DNA from 2 places in the Isoptericola sp. Y541 genome. Region 1 is predicted to be linked to the other one. Evidence: predicted binding sites of a transcription regulator. Region 1 holds the regulator's gene; the other holds the start of a gene.
What was found. The regulator LexA, encoded in region 1, represses DNA repair genes until DNA is damaged. The targets are predictions, from matches to a motif close to TCGAACANNTGTTCGA.

Region 1 (8,713 bases):
CGAGCAGTCCGCGGCGCAGGGCGGGGACGCCCTCGTGCTCGTGCACGGCTGGACCACCCCGCGGCCGGCCCTGAGCGTCGACGTGGGCAACCCCCACACGGTGGTCGCCCTCGCGCGGACGGAAGAGCTCGCCGACGCCGACCTGACGCGCGCGCCCGAGGTCGACCCGCTGCCGCCCGAGGGCACCAACGTGGAGCTCGTCGTGCCGCTCGCCGAGGCGATGGACGCCGAGGGCCGGGCGGTGGGCCGCCTGCGGATGCGCGTGCACGAGCGCGGGGTCGGCGAGACGTGGTCGTGCGGCACCGGTGCCTGCGCGGCGGCGCTCGCGGTGCGCACCTGGGCCGTGTCGGGCGCCGCGGGGCCGGTGCCCGACACCTGGGAGGTCGAGGTGCCCGGCGGCCTGCTCCGCGTGCGGTTGCTCGACGACGGGCACGTCGAGCTCGCCGGGCCCGCCGAGCTCGTCTTCAGCGGCGAGATCGAGGTCTGAGCACCACGCCGTCCACGCCGTCGTCAGTCGACGCGCAGGACGCGGAAGCCCTTGGACGACGCGGCCCGCTCCACGGTCAGGCCCAGCTCGGTCTCGATCCACCGGGCCAGCGAGTCCGCACCGAGGTTCTTCTGCACGACGAGCCACGCCGCGGCGTCGGGCGCCAGGCGGGGGAGCCAGGTGCGCAGGAGATCGTGCAGCACCGCCTTGCCCACGCGGATCGGCGGGTTCGACCAGACCGTCGCGAACCTGACGTCCGCGGGGACCTCGTCGGGGAGGACAGCGCGAAGGTTGTCGAGCCCGAGCCGCACCGCCGTCCCGCGCAGCAGGTCCAGCGCCCGCTCGTTCACGTCGACGGCCCACACGGTGGCGTCCGGCGAGGTCAGGGCCATCGTCAGCGCGATCGGCCCCCAGCCGCAGCCGAGGTCCAGCAGGTCTCCCGTGGCCGGCGGGTCGGGCACCTCGCGCAGCAGCACCTGGGTGCCCTTGTCGACCCCGCCGGGTGAGAACACCCCCGCCGCGACGTCGACGTCCACCTCCCGGCCGGCGAGCCGGAGGGTGGTGTGCCGCCGCTCGGCGTCCGAGGCCGGCTGGGCGGTGAAGTAGTGGTCGGGCTGCTCGCTCACCCGGCGATCCTAGGTCGCCCCCACAAAAAAGCCCTCCGCCGGGACGATCTCGCGTGGGACCCTTGTTGTAGACCTATGGCGGCCACGCCCGCCGACATCGACCCGAGAGGCACACCTTGACCCACACCCCGGCCAACCCCGACACCCCGCCGACCGAGGACCCGGCGACGCCCGGGCCTGCGGGCTCGGAGACGTCGCCGGACGCGCGCCGCGAGGCGGAGCGCGACGCTCAGGCGATCGCGCAGGACGTCGTGGCACGGGTGCTCGCTCGGGCTGGGACGGCGCGGTCCGAGGGCGCCACGGTGCACACCTCCCACGACGGGGACCAGCTCGACCTCCAGGAGCGGATCTCGCTGCGCCGGGTCGCCGGGCTCTCCACGGAGCTCGAGGACGTCACCGAGGTCGAGTACCGCCAGCTGCGGTTGGAGCGCGTCGTCCTCGTGGGCCTGTTCTCGGGCGGCGAGGCCGCGGCGCTCGAGGCCGAGGTGTCGCTCCGCGAGCTCGCCGCGCTCGCCGAGACGGCGGGCTCCCAGGTGCTCGACGGAATGCTCCAACGCCGGCAGAAGCCGGACCCGGGCACCTACCTCGGGTCCGGCAAGGCCGCGGAGCTGGCCGAAGTCGTCGCGTCCGTCGGCGCCGACACCGTGGTGGCCGACACCGAGCTCGCGCCCTCGCAGCGGCGCGCGCTGGAGGACATCGTCAAGGTCAAGGTCGTCGACCGCACGGCGCTGATCCTCGACATCTTCGCCCAGCACGCCAAGTCCCGGGAGGGCAAGGCGCAGGTGGAGCTCGCACAGCTCGAGTACCTGCTGCCGCGCCTGCGCGGCTGGGGCGACTCGATGTCCCGCCAGGCCGGTGGTCAGGTGGGCGGCCAGGGCGCCGGCATGGGCTCGCGCGGACCCGGCGAGACCAAGATCGAACTGGACCGGCGGCGCATCCGCAACCGGATGGCGAAGCTGCGCCGGGAGATCGCGGCGATGGCCCCCGCCCGCGAGACCAAGCGGCTGGAGCGCAAGCGGCACGCCGTGCCCAACGTGGCGATCGCCGGCTACACCAACGCCGGCAAGTCGTCCCTGCTCAACGCCCTGACCGACGCGGGCGTGCTCGTCGAGAACGCGCTGTTCGCGACCCTCGACCCGACGGTGCGGCGCGCCCGCACCGAGGACGGCCGCCCCTACACGCTCACCGACACCGTCGGGTTCGTCCGGCACCTGCCGCACCAGCTCGTCGAGGCGTTCCGCTCCACGCTCGAGGAGGTAGGCGACGCCGGGCTGCTGCTGCACGTGGTCGACGCGTCGCACCCCGACCCGGAGGGGCAGATCACCGCGGTGCGCGAGGTTCTCGCCGAGATCCCGGGTATCGCCGACGTGCCCGAGGTGATCGTGCTGAACAAGGCCGACGTCGCCGACCCGGCCGTCGTGGGCAGGCTGCAGCGGCGCGAGCGTCGCAGCGTCGTCGTGTCCGCGCACAGCGGCGAGGGTCTCGCCGAGCTGCGCGCGCTGATCGCCGCCGAGCTGCCCCAGCCGCAGGTCGAGGTCGACCTCGTCGTCCCGTACTCGCGCGGCGACCTGGTGCACCGGGCGCACGAGACCGGGGGCTCCGTCGAGGAGGAGCACCTCGCCCAGGGCACACGGCTGCGCGGGCGCGTGGACGAGGGCCTCGCGGCCGAGCTGCGGCACGTCGCCGTCGCCGGCTGACGTCGGCGCGCGGCTCTTCCCGACTGTCGTTCCCGGCGGCGGTGCTCGGGCTCGCTTGCGCTGTGGGCGCGGCCCCGGACGGTCGGTGACCGGCCCTAGGATCGACGGGTGAACTCTCCCGACGCCCCCGACGCCCAGACGCTCCTCGACCTGGCCGTGGGAGCGCTCGGCGGCGGACGCCGGGAGGGGCAGCACCAGATGGCCGAGGCGGTCGCCGAATCCGTCGACGAGGGCCGCCACCTCCTGGTCCAGGCGGGCACCGGCACCGGCAAGTCGCTCGCGTACCTCGTGCCCGCGGTCCGGCACGCGGTGGTGGACAAGCGGCGCGTGGTGATCTCCACCGCGACGCTCGCGCTGCAGCGCCAGGTCGTGACCCGGGACCTCCCGCTGGTCGCCGAGACCGTGGGCCCCCGGCTGCCCCGCGCCCCGAAGGTCGCCCTGCTCAAGGGGTGGCACAACTATCTGTGCCGCCACAAGGTCACCGGCGGCTATCCGGTGGAGGGCGCCACACTCTTCGACCTGCCGGCCGACCCCGGGCCGGGGGAGGGCGCCGGCGCCGAGCAGCACCCCGCGCCGGCGGCATCGCGCGGCCGCCGCGGGGCGCGCGACGACGCGACCACCCTCGCCGACCAAGTGCGCCGCGTGCACGCGTGGGCCGACGAGACGACGACCGGTGACCGCGACGACCTCGTCCCGGGCGTCCCCGACCGTGCCTGGCGCCAGGTCTCCGTCACGGCCCTCGAGTGCCTCGGCAACCGGTGCCCGCTGCTGGCCGAGTGCTTCCCCGAGCGCGCGCGGGCCGCCGCGCGGGACGCGGACGTGGTCGTGACCAACCACGCGATGCTCGGGATCGCCGTCTCCGGGAACCCCGGAGTCCTGCCAGAGCACGACACGGTCGTCGTGGACGAGGCGCACGAGCTCGCCGAGCGCGTGACCGCCGCCGCGACGATGGACCTGTCGCTGACGGTTGTCGAGCACGCGGCCCGCCTCGCGCGGCGGCACGGGGGTACCGAGACGGAGGCCCTGGACGCCGCGTCGCAGCGGCTGGGCTCGCTGCTCGCCACGGCGCCGGCCGAGCGCTTCCCCCTCGGGCTCCCCGACGAGCTGCGCGCGGCTGTCGCCTCGGTGCGCGACGCGGCGCGCGAGCTGCTCACCCGGCTCAAGCCGCAGGGCGAGCCCAAGGGCCGGGAACAGGGAGCGCCCGACGCGGGCATGAAGATGGCGCAGTCGGCGGTGCTGCAGCTCTTCGAGATCGCGGAGCGGATGGCCGCCGAGGACACGACGTCGGACGTGCTGTGGTGCTCGCGACCGCCCGAGAACGCGCCCTGGGCCGGTGACGGCGTCACCCGGCTGCACGCGGCCCCGCTGGCGGTCGCCGGCCTGATCCGCACGCACCTGCTCGCCGAGGCGACAGGGGTGTTCACCTCCGCGACGCTGACGCTGGGCGGCACGTTCGACCCCGTCGCCCGGTCGCTGGGGCTGGCCGGGTCGGGCGGCACCGACGAGACCCCGGACTGGACCGGGCTCGACGTGGGCAGCCCCTTCGACTACCCGCGCCAGGGCATCCTCTACGTGGCCCGACACCTGCCCGCCCCCGGTCGCGAGCCGACCACGGACGCCCAGCTCGACGAGATCGCCGGCTTGATCGAGGCGGCCGGGGGCCGCACGCTCGGCCTGTTCTCGTCGCGACGCGCGGCGCTCGCGGCGGCCGAGGCCATGCGCGAGCGGCTCGACGTGCCCGTGCTCTGCCAGGGCGACGACCAGCTGCCCACCCTGGTCCAGGCCTTCGCCGACGACCCGGCGACGTGCCTCTTCGGCACCCTCTCGCTGTGGCAGGGCGTGGACGTGCCGGGCCCGTCGTGCCAGCTCGTGCTCGTCGACCGTATCCCGTTCCCGCGCCCGGACGACCCGGTCAAGGCCGCACGGGCGCGGGCCGTGGAGGAGTCGGGCGGCAACGGCTTCATGCAGGTCTCGGCCACGCACGCGGCGCTGCTGCTCGCCCAGGGCTCCGGCCGCCTGGTGCGGGGCAGCGAGGACCGGGGCGTCGTCGCCGTCCTCGACCCCCGGCTCGCGACGGCCCGCTACGGCACCTTCCTCACCCGGTCGATGCCCGACTTCTGGCCGACCACCGACGGCGAGCTCGTCCGCGCTGCGCTGCGTCGGCTCGACACCTAGCCTGGAGCAGTGAACGGCACACGGAGCACGACCAAGCTCGCGATCGTCGGCGCCGGCGCGGTGGGTTCGACCCTCGCGTACGCGGCGCTCGGCCGGGGCGCCGCCAGGTCCGTCGCGCTTATGGACGTGAACCGCGCGAAGGTCGAGGCGGAGGTCCTGGACCTGCGGCACGGCGGCATGTTCATCCCGCAGGCCGAGATCGAGGGCTCGGACGACATCGAGGTGTGCCGGGGTGCGGACGTCGTGGCGGTCACGGCGGGCGCCAAGCAGAAGCCGGGGCAGACCCGCCTGGACCTCGCCGAGGCGACCGTCAACCTGACCCGCACGATCCTGCCGCGGCTCCTTGAGGTGGCGCCCGACGCGGTCTACCTCATGGTCACGAACCCGGTGGACGTCGTTACCTATGCGGCCCAGCAGATCAGCGGGCTCCCGCAGGAGCGCGTCTTCGGCAGCGGCACCGTGCTCGACTCGTCCCGGCTGCGCGACACACTCTCGCGGCACTGCGGGGTCGCCGTCGGAAACGTGCACGCCAACATCGCCGGGGAGCACGGTGACTCGGAGATCGTGCTGTGGAGCTCGGCCACGATCGCCGGCGTGCCCCTGCTGGACTGGCGCCCGTTCCGCGGCCGGCCGCCGCTCGACGAGCCGGCGCGGCGCCGGATCGCGACCGACGTCGTCGAGTCCGCCTACCGGGTCATCGCGGGCAAGGGGGCGACCAACTACGCCGTGGGCCTGGCCGCCACCCGCATCATCGAGGCGATCCTCAACGACGAGCACCGCGTGATGACCGTGTCGTCACGCCTCGACGGCTTCTACGGGATCGAGGACGTGTGCCTCTCGATCCCGTCGCTCGTCGACCGGCGCGGCGTGGCAGAAACCATCGACACGCCGCTCTCGGACGACGAGGTCGCGGGTCTGCGAGCGTCGGCCGAGAGCATGCGTGCGGTCCAGCAGCGACTGGGCCTGTGACGACACTGGGCCTGTGACGACCGGGCCGCCGCGGCCGTGACGCCGTCGCGGCTCAGAGGCTGCGGAGTACCGCCACGACCCGGCCGAGCACCTGTGCCTCGTCGCCGGCGATGGGGGAGTATGCCGGGTTCTGCGGCATCAGCCAGGTGTGGCCGTCCGCCTGCCTGAACGTCTTGACCGTGGCCTCGCCGTCGATCATCGCGGCGACGACCTCGCCGTTCTCCGCGACGGGCTGGCTACGCACCACGACCCAGTCCCCGTCGCAGATCGCCGCGTCCACCATCGAGTCGCCCGCGACCTTCAGCAGGAACAGGTCGCCGTCGCCCACGATCTGCCGCGGGAGCGGGAAGACGTCCTCGACGACCTGCTCGGCGAGGATCGGACCGCCCGCGGCGATCCGGCCCACCAACGGTACGTACGAGGGCGGCGTGGCCGCCTGGGCGTCAGAGCCGGCCACGGAGCCGGCGACGGAGCCGGCGACGAAGCCCGGGGTGCGGGCACCGACGGTGCCCGGCGCCTCGCGCGCGGTCCCGGCATCGGGGTCGACGACCTCGATGGCGCGCGGCCGGTTCGGGTCGCGCCGCAGGTACCCCTTGCGCTCCAAGGTGGTGAGCTGGTGCTTGACCGAGGACGGGCTCGCCAGGCCCACGGCCTCGCCGATCTCGCGCATGGTCGGGGGGTAGCCGCGCGCCGCCACGGAGCTCCGGATGGTCTCGAGGACACGCCGCTGGCGCGGAGTGAGCCGGTCGGCGGATGGCGTGAGCTCGCTCACCGAGGCGAGCGTGGCGCCGGGGGCGTCCGTCGCCGTGTCGGCGGTCGCCGTCCACGACTCCGCCGTGGTCGCCGGGGCCTGGTCCCGTCCGCTGGTCATCGCGTTCTCCGTCCTCCAGGGGCGGCCCGCCGCCGGGCCGATGAAATCCGACAAACCTTCCATCGCGCTGGTCGTCACTCTAGGCCAGATGCCCCCCGACATCAAACATCTGTTCGATCGGGTCTCGACCGTGTCGGTCGGACGTGGTACACCTAGTACAGCAGTTCGACGTACAGGTGTTCGAAGAACGTGTGTTCGACGAAGCCGGCGAAGCCGGCAACCGCGACGTGGACCGGAGGACGGGATGATGACCACCTCGAGCGCGACCAAGGACGTGACCGGCTTTCTGGGGCTCGGTGGCCTGCGGCTCACGCGGCGCGGCCGCGTCGTGATCATGGTGCTCGTCGTGCTCGTCCTGGTGGGTGCGGGGCTCGCCGGTCAGCGCGCGGTGGCGGAGTCGCCGGGGTCCGGCGTGGAGGTCCGGCTGCACACGGTCGCCCCGGGCGAGACGCTGTGGCAGTACGCGAGCGCGGTGCGCGGGGCGGGGGAGGACGTGCGGGACGTGGTCGCGGAGCTGCGCGAGCTGAACGGGCTGGCGTCGGCGGAGCTGCTGACCGGCCAGATGGTGATCCTCCCGCTGGACTGAGCGTCGCGCGCACTTCCTGGACCGAGCGTGGCGCGCATCACGGGCGCGCACCACGGTGCAGCAGGGCGCCCGGTCCATGACGGGCCTGCTTGCGCCGAGCGTCACCGGGCGCTTACCTTGTCGGGCAGCCGGGCGCCGGTCCGGAGCCGAGCGCAGGAGACCAGCGATGCACTGCCCGTTCTGCCGCCACGCGGACTCGCGAGTCATCGACTCGCGCACCTCCGACGACGGTGCGTCCATCCGTCGTCGCCGGCAGTGCCCCGCGTGCCAGCGCCGCTTCACCACCATCGAGACCGCGAGCCTGTCGGTCGCGAAGCGCTCCGGCGTCACCGAGCCCTTCAGCCGGGACAAGGTGGTGTCCGGGGTGCGCAAGGCCTGCCAGGGGCGTCCGGTGAGCGCCGACGACCTGGCCGTGCTGGCGCAGAAGGTGGAGGAGACCCTGCGCGCTTCTGGGCGCCCGGAGATCGAGGCCAACGAGGTGGGGCTCGCGATCCTCGGGCCGCTGCGCGAGCTCGACGAGGTCGCCTACCTGCGCTTCGCCAGCGTCTACCAGTCGTTCGAGTCGCTCGAGGACTTCGAGAGCGCCATCACGTCGCTGCGCGCCGAGCGCGAGACCCGTGACGACGACGGGGACGAGGCCGGGGACGGCCGGGATGCGGTCGGTGCGCGGGCGGCGGCCGGGGACGGCACGGAATGACGGCGTCCGGCGCCCGCGCGTCCGACGCCCGAAATGCCCTGGCGTCCCGGATGGCGGTAGCGCATGCTGGACCGGATCAGGTGCTTGCGCGGATGGCCGTGCCAGCACGCCCACCCCGACGGACGACGAGGTGATCGTGATGACGACGGACAATTCACGGGCGGAGAAGCCCAGCGAGGATACGAAGGCGCGCTTCCGGGAGGCGCTGGAGAAGAAGAACGCAGCCAGCCACCCGACCACGGGCAAGGACGCGAACACGGGACAGGTCCACGGCTCCGAGACCGCCGGTCCGGTCCAGAAGATGTTCCGCCGCAAGTCCGGCTGAGCGATCTCGACCACGCGCGCGAAGGGCGCCCCCGGAACTCCGGGGGCGCCCTTCGCGCATCGGCGTCGTCGAGGTCAGCCGGCGGCCGGCCCGGGCGGGAACTCGGGACGCTCGAAAGCGTCGCGGATGCGCAGCCGGATCGTCGAGGGCATCTCCTGGAGCTTGGCCGAGGCGCCCCGTTGCGTCACGTCCGAGATGTCGGTCACGACGTACCCGATCTCCCCGCGCGTCGCGAGCATCTGTGCCTCGATGTTGGCGCCGTGGTCGGCGAAGACCTGGT
Region 2 (8,713 bases), on a different contig from region 1:
TTCCCCGTCAGTCGTGAACCACGGCATCGACGTCGAGGCCGAGCCGGCGCCCGTGCGCCTGGCGGAGCGGGGCTGGTGACGCCGCCCCTCGGCGACGACTGGGTCACCGGGCCGGACGGCCTCAAGCACCGTCGTGCGGCCCGCGTGATCCTGCTCGACGAGGCGGACCGCGTGCTGCTGGTGCGCGGGCACGACGCTGACCAACCCGAGCGGTCGTGGTGGTTCACCGTCGGCGGCGGGATCGACCCGGGCGAGAGCGAGGTCGAGGCCGCGCTGCGCGAGGTGCGCGAGGAGGCCGGCCTGGAGCTCACCCCCGACGACCTGGTGGGCCCGGTGGCCACCCGCGCGGGGATCTTCCGGTTCTTCGCCGAGACCTGCCGTCAGGACGAGGTCTTCTTCGTCGCGCGGGTCGACGGCGGCCACGAGCCGACCGACGCCGGGTGGACACCGGTGGAGCGCGACGTCCTGGACGAGATGCGCTGGCTCACGACCGCGGAGCTGCGCGCCGAGACACGCGAGGTCTTCCCGACCGTGCTGCCGGACGTCGTCGACGCCCTCGCCCGCGGCTGGGACGGCACGGTGCGCCACCTGGGCACGCAGTACGACGACGAGCCCACCTCGCCGGTCGCCCTTCGACAGGCTCAGGAACCGCAGGTCGAGATCCCGGAGGATCGCTGGTGAGCGCACCCACGATCGGGGTGCTCGCCCTGCAGGGCGACGTGCGCGAGCACGCCTCCGCCCTCGAGTCCGCCGGGGCCCGGGCCGTCCGAGTGCGCCGCCCCGCCGAGCTCGAGGCCGTCGACGGGCTCGTGCTACCCGGCGGGGAGTCGACCACCATCGACAAGCTGCTGCGGCTGTTCGAGCTCGCCGACCCCCTGCGCCGCGCGATCGGGCAGGGGCTGCCCGTCTTCGGGTCGTGCGCGGGAATGATCCTGCTCGCGGACCGCATCGAGGGCGGCACCGCCGACCAGCGCACCCTCGGCGGCATGGACGTCGTGGTGCGACGCAACGCCTTCGGCCGGCAGGTCGACTCGTTCGAGGCGGACCTGCAGGTCTCGGGCATCTCCGACGTGCCGGACGGCGTCCCTGTGCGCACCGCGTTCATCCGGGCGCCCTGGGTCGAGTCGGCCGGCCCCGACGTCGAGGTGCTGGCCCGGATGCCCGACCGTTGGGCGGACGGCTCCACGGTGGGCGCGGCCGCCGGTAAGATCGTCGCAGCACGTCAGGAACGGCTGCTCGCCACCGCCTTCCACCCGGAGATCACGGGGGATGCGCGGGTGCACGGGCTGTTCGTCCGGCTCGTCCAAGCATCGCGAAGGAGTTAGGGAGCGCATGTCAGGTCACTCCAAGTGGGCCACGACCAAGCACAAGAAGGCTGCGATCGACGCCAAGCGCGGCAAGCTCTTCGCGAAGCTGATCAAGAACATCGAGGTCGCCGCGCGCACCGGGGGCGGTGACCTGGCGGGCAACCCCACGCTGTTCGACGCCGTCCAGAAGGCCAAGAAGTCGTCGGTCCCGAACGACAACATCGAGCGCGCGCTCAAGCGCGGCTCCGGCGAGGGCGCCGACGCCGTCGACTACCAGACGATCATGTACGAGGGCTACGGGGCGAACGGCATCGCCGTCCTCGTCGAGTGCCTCACCGACAACAAGAACCGTGCCGCCTCCGAGGTGCGCCTCGCGTTCAGCCGCAACGGCGGCAACCTCGCCGAGCCGGGCTCGGTGTCGTACCTGTTCTCCCGCAAGGGTCTTGTCGTCGTGCCCAAGGCCGAGGGCGTCACCGAGGACGACGTCATGCTCGCGGCGCTCGATGCCGGCGCCGAGGACGTCAGCGACGAGGGCGAGTTCATCGAGGTCCTCTGCGAGGCCACCGACCTCGTTGCCGTGCGCACCGCGATCCAGGAGGCGGGCATCGAGTACGACTCCGCCGACTCCGTGTGGCACCCGTCCATGGAGGTCGAGGTCGACGTCGAGGGCGCGCGCAAGATCCTGCGCCTCATCGACGCGCTCGAGGACAGCGACGACGTGCAGAACGTCTACGCCAACTTCGACGCCTCCGACGAGGTCATGGCGGCGCTCGACGAAGAGGACTGACCACTCCCGACACGTCCCCCACCCCCCACCCCGCCGCCCCCGCGGCGAGGTAGTCCCTGATTCGCCGAGGTAGTTCGAAATTCCGCGAGGTAGTTCGCAGACCGCAAGATGGCGCACTACCTCGCCGAGGATCGAACTATCTCGCGGAATTTCGAACTACCTCGGCGAATCTGGGACTACCTCGGCGACCTGCGTGAGAAGGTGACGACGTGCGCGTGCTGGGGGTGGATCCGGGGCTGACCCGGTGCGGTGTCGGTGTCGTCGACTCGCTGCCGGGGCGGCGGGCGCGGCTCGTCGACGTGGGCGTCGTGGGCAGCGACCCGGCCTCGAGCGTCGACCTGCGGCTGCTGCACGTCGCGTCCGGGCTCGAGGAGTGGCTGGACCGGCATGTGCCCGATGTCGTCGCGGTCGAGCGGGTCTTCGCCCAGCACAACCTCGGCACGGTCATGGGCACGGCCCAGGTGGCGGGGCTGGCGATGGTCGCGGCCGCACGGCGCGGCATCCCGGTGGCGATGCACACCCCGAGCGAGGTCAAGGCCGCGGTGACCGGCTCCGGCCGGGCGGGCAAGGAGCAGGTGCAGCGCATGATCGCGCGCATCCTGGGCCTGGACGAGCTGCCGCGACCGGCCGACGCCGCCGACGCGCTCGCCCTCGCCGTCACGCACCTGTGGCGGCCGGCAGGAGCCCTGCAGGGCGGGGAGCGGCACGAGCTCACCCCCGCGCAGCGCGCGTGGGCGGCGGCCGAGCAGACGGCCCGCAAGGGCTCCCACCGCGGGGCGCCGTCCCGCACCCCGCGCTGACCGCGGCGCTCCCGTCGATGGCGGGCCGGCACTCGTGTCGTGGGTGGGGGCGTCGGCGCCGGTTGTTACAGTGGCGCCTCGTACGGGTGTTCGACGGACGGCCCTGCTCGACGAAAGGACAACGGTGATCGCCTCCCTGACCGGCACGGTCACGCACGTGACGCTGGAGCGGGCCGTGCTCGACGTGGGCGGGGTGGGCTACCTCGTGCACGCCACCCCGGGCACGCTCGCCGGGTTGCGCCCGGGTGAGCGTGCGCAGCTGCACACGACGCTCGTGGTCCGCGAGGACTCGATGACGGTGTTCGGGTTCGCGGACGCCGACGAGCGCGAGGTCTTCGAGACCGCGCAGTCGGTCTCGGGCGTCGGGCCGCGGATCGCCCTGGCGATGCTCGCCGTGCTGACCCCCGACGCCCTGCGCCGGGCCGTCGCGTCGGAGGACCTGGCGGCGCTGCGCCGGATCCCCGGCGTCGGCCCCAAGAGCGCCCAGCGCCTCGTGCTCGAGCTGACCGGCAAGTTGGGCGCGCCCAGTGGTGCCGCCGGCGCGGTGGCCGACGTCGCGCCCGTGGGCGGGGGAGACACTGCGCGGGACCAGGTGGTCGAGGCGTTGGTGGGCCTGGGATGGGCCGCCAAGGTGGCCCAGGACACGGTCGACCGGGTGCTCGCGGAGCAGGACGACGAGGGCCCGGTCGACGTGGCGGCGACGCTGCGGGCGGCCCTGCAGTCGCTCGGTGGCCGCCGTGGCTGAGCCGCTCGAACCCGAATACGGCGGCGAGCGGCTCGTCACCTCGTCGGCCGACGACGTCGAGCGGGCCGCCGAGGCGGCGCTGCGGCCCAAGAAGCTCGACGAGTTCGTCGGCCAACGGGTGGTGCGCGATCAGCTCTCCCTGGTGCTGCAGGCGGCACTGGCCCGGGACGCCGCACCCGACCACGTGCTCCTCTCCGGGCCACCGGGGCTCGGCAAGACGACGCTCGCCATGATCATCGCCGCCGAGCTCGGCACGCCGATGCGGGTCACCAGCGGCCCGGCGATCCAGCACGCGGGCGACCTGGCCGCGGTGCTGTCCTCGCTCGAGGAGGGCGAGGTGCTGTTCATCGACGAGATCCACCGCCTTGCCCGGCCCGCCGAGGAGCTGCTGTACGTGGCGATGGAGGACTTCCGGGTCGACGTGGTGGTCGGCAAGGGCGCCGGGGCCAGCGCGATCCCGCTGGCGCTGCCGCCGTTCACCGTGGTGGGCGCCACGACCCGGTCGGGCCTGCTGCCCGCGCCGCTGCGCGACCGCTTCGGCTTCACCGGCCACCTGGACTTTTACGACGCGGCCGAGCTCGAGCGCGTCATCATCCGCTCGGCAGGGTTGATGGGCGTCGACATCCAGCACGCCGCGGCGCACGAGATCGCCGGTCGCTCGCGCGGTACGCCCCGCGTCGCGAACCGGCTGCTGCGCCGGGTGCGCGACTGGGCCCAGGTGCGCGGGGACGGCGGCCTGGACCTCCGGGCGGCACGCGCCGCGCTCGAGGTCTACGAGGTCGACCTGATCGGCCTGGACCGGCTCGACCGCTCCGTCCTGGACGCCGTGTGCCGCCGGTTCGGCGGCGGCCCGGTGGGCCTGGGCACGCTGGCGATGACGGTCGGGGAGGAGCCGGACACGGTGGAGACCGTCGCCGAGCCGTACCTGGTGCGTGAGGGCCTCCTGGGCCGGACTCCGCGCGGCCGGGTCGCGACACCCGCCGCGTGGGAGCACCTCGGCCTCACGCCCCCGCCCGGCGCCTGGGGCGCGGCCGTGTCGGGCACGCACTTCGACGACACCGAGGGCGGCCGGGCGGGCGGCCGGGCGGGCGGCCGGGCGGGCGGCCGGGCCGACCCGGCGGACTAAACCGGGGCCGCGCGTCGGCGGGTGGCCGTCGACCGCCTAGACTGGGTGAGGCACCGACCATCGACGGTCGGTGTGTGGAACTCGACGGGCGCCATGCTCGTTGGTCCCGTGTGCGCAGACCCCTGCGCATGGCGCGTCGACCGGCGCGCCCCAGACGCCCGCCATGGGCGGGCAGTGACAGACAAGGACGCTCCGTGGAACTCATCATCCTCTTCGTGGTCCTCGCGGGCCTCATGTTCTTCATGAGCTCGCGGACGCGCAAGCAGCAGAAGCAGCAGGCCGAGTTCCGGTCGCAGCTCGCGCCGGGCCAGGAGGTCATGACCGGCTCGGGCCAGTTCGGCACGGTCGTGGAGATCGACGAGGCGAACGACACCGTCACCATCGAGTCCACGCCTGGCAACCGGTCCCGCTGGCTGCGTGCCGCGATCGCCAAGCGTGTCGACACGCCGGTGGACGACGCCGTTGACGCCGCTGACGAGACGGACGTCACAAGCGACGACGCCGAGACCGGTACGATCACCTCCGGCGCCGATCACGTCGACGTCCCCGACGACCTGTCGAGCCTGGACACCGCGCAGCGGGAGTACCGGGACCAGCAGCGTCGCGACGAGGGCGAGACCGGCAACAAGTAGCAGTGACACGCGACGGCGGGCGCTCGCGCCCGCTCGACTGACACCGCGCCGGTCGGGGTGATCCCGGCCGGCGCCATCACGCGTCGACCCACCGGCGCGCAGACGGGAAGAGACAGAAGTTGGCGAACTCACGCACGAAGCGGTCGCGTCCGGCACGCACCCTCGTGGTCTTCACGATCCTGACGATCGTCCTGCCCTTCATCGCGCTCGGTTCCGGCGTCTTCTTCAGCCCCAAGACGGCTGACGACCCCGACGGCGCGAGCTTTGCCCCGGGCTTGGCGCTCGACCTGCAGGGCGGCACGCAGATCGTCCTGACGCCGGTGTCCACGGACGGCTCCGACGTGACGTCGGAGACCGTGCAGGAGTCGATCAACGTCATCCGGCAGCGCATCGACTCCTCGGGCGTCAGCGAAGCCGAGATCACGAGCCAGGGCTCGGGCAACATCGTCGTCGGCATCCCCGGCGAGGTGTCGCAGGAGACCATCGACCTCGTCTCGCAGCCGGCCCAGATGCGCTTCCGCCCCGTGCTGACCTATGCGGCCGGCACCCCGATCCAGGAGCCCAGCGAGGACCCGTCGGCCAGCCCGTCGCCGAGCGAGGACGCTGCAGGCGACGACGCCGCGGGCGACGACGCTGCGGGCGACGACGCTGCGGGCGACGACGCCGCGGGCGACGACGCCGCGGGCGACGACGCCGCGGACACGAGCCCGAACGGCAAGGGTGCCGGCGCGCCGCTCTCGTTGCCGGCCGACACCGACCCGACGGAAGCGCCGACCGCGACGGCGACGTCGGGCGGGGACGCGGCCGAGGAGCCGGAGCCGTCGCCGACGACCACCGAGGGCGACGACGCCGCGGCCGCCGACCCGAGCGATCTCGCACAGATCACGCCCGAGGTGCAGGAGCAGTTCGAGGCGCTCGACTGCACCGACCCCGCGAACCTCAAGGGCGGCGGCGGGGACGACCCGGACTCGGTGCTGGTCACCTGCGGCGAGGACGGGGCGGTGAAGTACATCCTCGGCCCGATGGAGGTCGACGGCACACACATCTCCTCCGCGAGCTCCGGCCTCGTGCCCGGGCCGAACGGCACCACCACCAACGAGTGGGGCGTCTTCCTCGACTTCGACGGCGAGGGCGCCAAGGAGTTCCGTGAGACCACCACGCGGATCTCGACCCTCGAGGAGCCCCGCAACCAGTTCGCCATCGTGCTCGACGGGCTCGTCGTCTCCGCCCCGTCGGTGAGCACGCCGATCGCCGACGGGCAGGCGCAGATCTCGGGCAGCTTCACGCGCGAGACGGCCGCGACGCTGGCCAACCAGCTGAGCTTCGGCGCGCTGCCGATCCAGTTCGACGTGCAGAGCCAGGAGGAGATCTCCGCGACCCTCGGCTCCGAGCAGCTGCGCAACGGCCTGATCGCCGGCCTCATCGGCCTCGCGCTGGTGGTCGTGTACTCGCTGATGCAGTACCGCACGCTCGGTCTGCTCACGGTGGCGTCGCTGGTGGTCGCCGGCGCGATCACGTACCTCTCGATCGCCCTGCTGTCCTGGGGGATGGGCTATCGGCTCTCGCTCGCGGGCGTGGCCGGCCTGATCGTCGCGATCGGGTTCACGGCGGACTCGTTCATCGTGTACTTCGAACGCATCCGTGACGAGATACGCGACGGGAGAACTCTGTCCTACGCCGTGGAGCGGGGCTGGGCCCGCGCGCGGCGCACGGTGCTCGCCGCCAAGGCCGTCAACCTGATCTCCGCGGTCATCCTGTACTTCCTCGCCGTCGGCGGCGTGCAGGGCTTCGCCTTCACGCTGGGTCTGACGACGATCATCGACGTGGCGGTCGTCTTCTGGTTCACGCACCCGATGATGGAGGTCCTCACCAAGATCCCGTTCTTCCGCGACGGCCACCGATGGTCGGGCCTGTCTGCCGAGCGGCTGCGCGTCGGCTCCGGGCCGCGGTACGTGGGTGCGGGACGCGTCCGCGCGGCGGAGCCCGCCGCGAGGGACACGGCGGCGACGCCGGACGAGGCCTCTGGGTCCGCGGTGGCCGAGGCCCCGGCGGTCGAGGGCACGGAGCCTGAGCGGGAGCCCGCGCGCAGCGGCGCCCGGGTGGCCGCGGCGCCCGCCACGGATGCCTCGGGCCGGCGGCTGACGATCGCGGAGCGGCGCGCGGCGGAACGCCGGGCGGCCGAGTCGGGGACGGATCCCGGCGGCAATCCCGGCAGCCAAGCGGGTCCTGAGGACGGCACGTCGCCCTCGGCGACCGGCGAGAACGAGGAGAGCCGCTGATGGCCGGCATGAACTTCGCCCAGTGGGGCAACGACCTGTACACGGGCCGTCGGTCCTACCCGATCGTGCAGCGCCGTCGGCGCTGGTTCACGATCTCGGGGATCCTCGCCCTGGTGTCGATCGCGGTGATCGCGATCCAGGGGCTTGCGCTGGGCATCGACTTCCGTGGGGGCACCGAGCTCACGGTCAACGACGTGGCGTCGACCGAGCAGCAGCCGGCGATCGACGTCGTGCACGAGGTGCTGTCCGACGACGAGCCGCGGGTCGCCGTCGTCGGCGGGTCGGCCGTGCGGGTGCAGACCGAGCAGGTGACCGACGAGCAGGAGGCCGCGCTCGTCACGGGTCTCGCCGAGGCGTACGGCGTCGACGAGTCCGCGGTGGGCACGTCGTTCGTCGGCCCGACCTGGGGCGCCGGCGTCTCCATGCGGGCGCTCTGGGGCACCGTGGTGTTCGTGGTGGCGGCGGCGCTCTTCATGGCCGTGTACTTCCGCGCCTGGCGAATGTCGGTCGCCGCGATCGTCGCGATGCTCGCCGACCTGCTCATCTCGGCCGGCGTGTACGCGGCCATCGGCTGGGAGGTCACGCCGTCCACGATCATCGGCTTCCTGACCATCCTGGGCTTCTCGCTGTACGACAAGATGGTCGTCTTCGACAAGGTGCGCGAGAACACGGCCGACGTGCTCACGCAGACCCGCAGCACCTATGCGGAGCGGGCGAACCTGGCGGTCAACCAGACGCTGGTGCGATCGATCAACACGTCCGTGGTGGCGCTGCTGCCGGTGGCGAGCATCCTCTTCGTGGGGGCGTTCCTCCTGGGGGCCGGCACGCTCCGCGACCTGTCGCTGTCGCTCTCCGTCGGCATCGCCGTCGGCGCGGTCTCCTCGCTCTTCCTGGCGACGCCGCTCGACGTCGCGCTGCGTGAGCGCGAGCCAAAGATCGCCGCGCACACGAAGTCGGTGCTCGAGGGCCGGGCCGGGATGGTCGCCGAGGGCGGGCACGAGGCCGAGGTCGAGGCGTACGCGACCGGCTCCGCCCAG

Region 2: ruvA (Holliday junction branch migration protein RuvA) is a predicted target of LexA. The motif match lies at 2,973-2,988, and genes of this name have one in related genera.

Annotation. Positions count from the first base shown of each region.
Region 1 is NZ_JCAIUJ010000006.1:203,055-211,767, forward strand. Features, by position in the region: gene dapF (diaminopimelate epimerase) at 1-487, shown strand, start outside; gene AC1C2V_RS14570 (class I SAM-dependent methyltransferase) at 511-1,113, opposite strand; gene hflX (GTPase HflX) at 1,230-2,810, shown strand; gene AC1C2V_RS14580 (ATP-dependent DNA helicase) at 2,919-4,985, shown strand; gene AC1C2V_RS14585 (L-lactate dehydrogenase) at 4,995-5,954, shown strand; gene lexA (transcriptional repressor LexA) at 6,007-6,825, opposite strand; gene AC1C2V_RS14595 (LysM peptidoglycan-binding domain-containing protein) at 7,073-7,411, shown strand; gene nrdR (transcriptional regulator NrdR) at 7,578-8,108, shown strand; gene AC1C2V_RS14605 (DUF5302 domain-containing protein) at 8,248-8,433, shown strand; gene serA (phosphoglycerate dehydrogenase) at 8,508-8,713, opposite strand, start outside.
Region 2 is NZ_JCAIUJ010000003.1:301,137-309,849, reverse strand. Features, by position in the region: gene AC1C2V_RS09870 (NUDIX hydrolase) at 76-681, shown strand; gene pdxT (pyridoxal 5'-phosphate synthase glutaminase subunit PdxT) at 678-1,325, shown strand; gene AC1C2V_RS09860 (YebC/PmpR family DNA-binding transcriptional regulator) at 1,333-2,094, shown strand; gene ruvC (crossover junction endodeoxyribonuclease RuvC) at 2,304-2,894, shown strand; gene ruvA (Holliday junction branch migration protein RuvA) at 3,019-3,639, shown strand; gene ruvB (Holliday junction branch migration DNA helicase RuvB) at 3,632-4,765, shown strand; gene yajC (preprotein translocase subunit YajC) at 4,960-5,397, shown strand; gene secD (protein translocase subunit SecD) at 5,517-7,676, shown strand; gene secF (protein translocase subunit SecF) at 7,676-8,713, shown strand, end outside.